DNA from 2 places in the Sporosarcina sp. P7 genome. Region 2 is predicted to be linked to the other one. Evidence: predicted binding sites of a transcription regulator. Region 2 holds the regulator's gene; the other holds the start of a gene.
The links. The regulator LexA, encoded in region 2, represses DNA repair genes until DNA is damaged. The targets are predictions, from matches to a motif close to CGAACATATGTTCG.
Positions count from the first base shown of each region.

Region 1: the regulator LexA is predicted to act here: its motif matches at 847-860, upstream of uvrB (excinuclease ABC subunit UvrB).

Region 1 covers NZ_PDZF01000011.1:32,440-34,649, reverse strand. The annotation lists gene uvrB (excinuclease ABC subunit UvrB) at 1-774, opposite strand, end outside; gene CSV60_RS11520 (IDEAL domain-containing protein) at 983-1,240, opposite strand; gene CSV60_RS11515 (ABC transporter permease) at 1,433-2,210, opposite strand, start outside.
Region 2 covers NZ_PDZF01000002.1:159,973-162,182, forward strand. The annotation lists gene CSV60_RS03385 (methionine gamma-lyase family protein) at 1-639, shown strand, start outside; gene lexA (transcriptional repressor LexA) at 694-1,314, opposite strand; gene yneA (cell division suppressor protein YneA) at 1,507-1,836, shown strand; gene CSV60_RS03400 (YneB family resolvase-like protein) at 1,833-2,210, shown strand, end outside.

The DNA of each region.
Region 1 (2,210 bases), on a different contig from region 2:
TTTTAATAATTTTCCTTCACGTGTAACGAAGTGGGAACCAGGGAAAATAGCCACGTGATCACGATCACCGATGACTTCACCTGTTAAGGCATCCACTTCACGGATTCGTTCAATTTCATCTCCGAAAAACTCTAGACGTATACAACGCTCATCACGTGCCACCGGGAAGACTTCGACTACATCGCCTCTGACACGGAATGTACCCCGCGTAAAATTAATATCATTGCGTTCGTACTGAATGTCCACAAGCGTCCGCAATAGTTGATTACGCGGTATTTCCATTCCCTTGCGTAATGAAAATACCATTTCATTATATTCTTCTGGTGAACCCAGACCGTAAATACAAGATACAGATGCCACAATCAATACATCATTACGCTCGAATAAAGCACTAGTTGCGGAGTGACGAAGTTTATCGATTTCATCATTGATCGATGAGTCCTTTTCAATAAAAGTATCCGTCTGTGGCACATACGCTTCCGGTTGATAAAAGTCATAGAAGCTAACAAAATATTCTACCGCATTATCTGGAAAAAATTCTTTGAACTCGCTATATAATTGGCCAGCCAACGTTTTATTGTGGGCAATGACCAGTGTAGGTTTATTGATTTCCGTCAGTACATTAGAAACTGTAAATGTTTTACCTGTCCCCGTTGCACCAAGTAACGTTTGATGTTTCTTGCCTTCTTTTATGCCGTTAACAAGGCTATTAATCGCTTTTGGCTGATCTCCTTGCGGTGTATATGGTGCCTGCAATTGAAATGTTTCGTTCAAATGGTTCCACTCCTCTTCTTAAACACCTATCCTTCTATTTTACCACAACTATTGTTTTTTCTAAAGAAATAACGAACGTACGTTTTAAACTAACTCTCTATGTACTTTATTGTACCCTTGTACTTTGTGAAAGAAACTTACAGCTAAGACATTCTATACAAATAAAAAACACTGCCAGGATTTTGTCCTAGCAGTGCCTATAAATAAATTATTTCGTTTTAAGTTCGTATCCATGTTCTTGTGAAATGTCGAGCAATTGTTGTGTATACAGGTCGAATGCTTCTTTGTCATTTTGATCCAGCGCATCGTCAATCAATAACATGATTCGCGATTGTGTTTGTTCCCAGTGAATGTGTTGTAGAAACAGATCCCAATAGATTTCGTTCAGCAGCTTTTCCGCTTGGAGAGAAGTGCTATTATTACCTACCGCTTTCAAAAATTCAGCATATGAGTTGTTATTATTCATCTCTCTCACCCCTGATACCTTTTAGTAATTATATATGCAATAGAATATAAATTGCAACCATTATTCTAACTATTCGAACTTTTGAATTATTTCAATGTAGTTAGTGGAGTATTTACTAGGCACATATATTCAGATGATTCTGTGACAATTCTTAAATTATGAACTTTAGTTCAACTTTACTAGTATCTATTATCAAAATTCTATCATTTGCTCTTTGGTCAATCGGATCGTTGCCTCACCGACAATGAGTGCGATAGCCGCAATCAAAACAGGTATAATGCTTAGGCCGTATAACGGTAATGCCGCAAGTAATAGAATGATTGCATGTAGCCAAATCAGTTTTCTCACTAACGAACGAACCGCTTTGATTTGCGATTTTTCCTGTTCTTCGGGAAACAGCTGATCCATAGTAAACTCGTCTCCACCTTCAAGTGCCAATATCAACTGAACAGCAGTCGCAAACGCTAGCGCTCCTACAAAGATGAAAGATACAATTGGTAACGGTATTAAGAACGCACCCAATGCAGACAACGCCGTTAATCTAACCCACAACCAGAATGTATCATCTGTACGAATAAATGTCCTGACGATTAAGTACTTTTGCACATCCTTGCGCTTGAATGTAGAACGTTTCATAGCCATCGTTAACCAGCTACGCTTACTCACGGATCCAACTAGATGCGGTACTTCCGTGAAGTAATTCGCAAATCGATAAAAACGCATCATACGATTTTGTTCCAATTCAATAAACTGCTCATACGGAAACGGATAACGCGCTGCTTGTTTATCCCAAAATTTTGCATAGAGCATGGCGATAAGAATTCCGATAAAGATGGCAACTGTACTCCAAGTAAGTGCGAATTGAATCGTTAAAAATGTTAAAACCAGTCGAAGAACACGATCCGGCCAAACGAAGTCATGATTCGCAATACGGACGCTGTATTCAGTTCCTACAAACAGTCCTTTAAAT
Region 2 (2,210 bases):
TGCTATGGAGAATTCGTGGAAATGAAAGAGCCTGTTGAGGTTGGAGCAGATCTTATGGCGGGCTCACTCATTAAAAATCCAGGTGGTGGACTTGCCAGAACAGGTGGTTATATAGCCGGTAAGAAAGACTTGGTTGAGAAGTGTGCATATCGTATGACATCTCCCGGTCTAGGGGCTGAAGCAGGAGCCTCTCTCGATACGTTACTGGAGATGTATCAAGGTTTCTTCTTGGCACCACACGTAGTCAGTCAGGCCGTTAAAGGTGCGCTATTCACATCCGCATTTTTAGGCAGCTTTGGTATGGACACGACTCCGCATTACAGTGAGCTTCGAACAGATTTAATTCAATCCGTGAATTTTAAGAACGCTAAACAAATGATTGCATTCTGCCAAATGATTCAGCAAAATTCACCAATCAATGCCCAATATGCACCGGAGCCTTCCTATATGCCTGGTTATGCTGATGACGTCATCATGGCCGCGGGAACGTTCATTCAAGGCTCTAGTATTGAATTGACAGCTGACGGTCCGATTAGGCCACCATATACGGCATATATTCAAGGAGGATTGACTTACGAGCATATAAAATCCGCAGTACTAGATTCTATGGAACAATTACTTGAAAAGAAATTGGTATAAAGAAAAAAGTGTATCGAAAACCTATTGAGGTTTCTCGATACACTTTTTTGATCATTAATGAATCATACGGAATACACCGATCACTTTTCCTAGTATAGAAACTTGATCTACAATGATTGGCTCCATAGAGGAGTTTTCCGGTTGGAGTCGGAAATAGTCTTTCTCTTTAAAGAAACGTTTGACTGTTGCCTCATCTTCTTCTGTCATAGCCACGACAATTTCACCATTACTTGCGGAATGCGTTTGCCTGACAATCACGCGGTCTCCGTTTAGGATGCCCGCTTCGATCATGCTATCCCCTACAATCTCCAACATGAAGACTTCATCCTCAGATGAACCGAATGTATCCGGCAAAGGAAAGTACTCTTCAATATTTTCAATCGTCGTAATTGGATTACCTGCTGTAACTTTACCGATCAACGGTACATGCATAACACCACTTTTTAACTCGTCCAATCCCTCTGGATCCAATATTTCAATGGCGCGAGGTTTTGTAGGGTCTCTCCGTATGAAACCTTTACTTTCGAGTCGTGATAAATGACCGTGGACCGTTGAACTTGATGCAAGACCGACAGCTTCTCCAATTTCACGAACGGAAGGGGGATACCCTTTTAAACGTACTTCTTCTTTTATAAACGCAAGTATTTCTTCTTGTCTCTTTGATATTTTCTTCAACAGATTCACCTCTTCTACTAGTTTGCAAGCAATGGAATACTGAACCACTATTTTGAATATAGTATAACATGTGTTCGATTACTAATCAAACAAAGGTTCTAATTTTACTTGACATAGAATCATATGTTCTCTTATAATTAAGAACAGGTATTCCGAACATGTATTCTAAAAGCGTAAATTAGAGGAGGAGTTATGATGGAGATTATTAAAGAATTTATTAAAAATAATTATTATTTTGCAGTATTATTAGTAATTTGTGTATCATTTGCTTGGGTTCAATTCGATAAAATGGCTGAGGAAGATCACTATATGGAGATCGTTATTAATGAAGGAGATACACTGTGGCAGTTGGCTTCCAATTACTCGGAAGATATACCAACTACCCACTGGATCGAACAGGTACGTTCTTTAAATGAATTACCTACGGATCAAATCGTTTCAGGTGAATTACTGCGTGTGCCTGTTAAAATTAATAAACAAACAGATATTCGAGTAGCTGAAATAGGAGTGGGATCTAAATGATGGAAAAGAAATGTGTAATATACTGCCGAGTGAGTACGGAAAAAGAAACACAAGAACAATCTATTGTAAGGCAGCAAGAAGAACTAGAAAAATTAGCTGCTGAATTATCATATGATTGCGTTGGAATCTATACAGATCGTCAGAGTGGATATGACATGGATCGTGAAGGTCTTCTGTCCATGTTGGATCGAATTCAAAACGGTTCAGTGGATGCAGTATTCATTCAAGACGAAACACGATTAGGGCGGGGCAATGCAAGAGTCGCGATATTGCATGTAATTGCCAAAAGTGAAACGATCGTGATTACCAATCATTCAAACGGTACGATAGAATTGAATGAAATGGACTCGATGTTGTTGGAAATTCTGGCAATC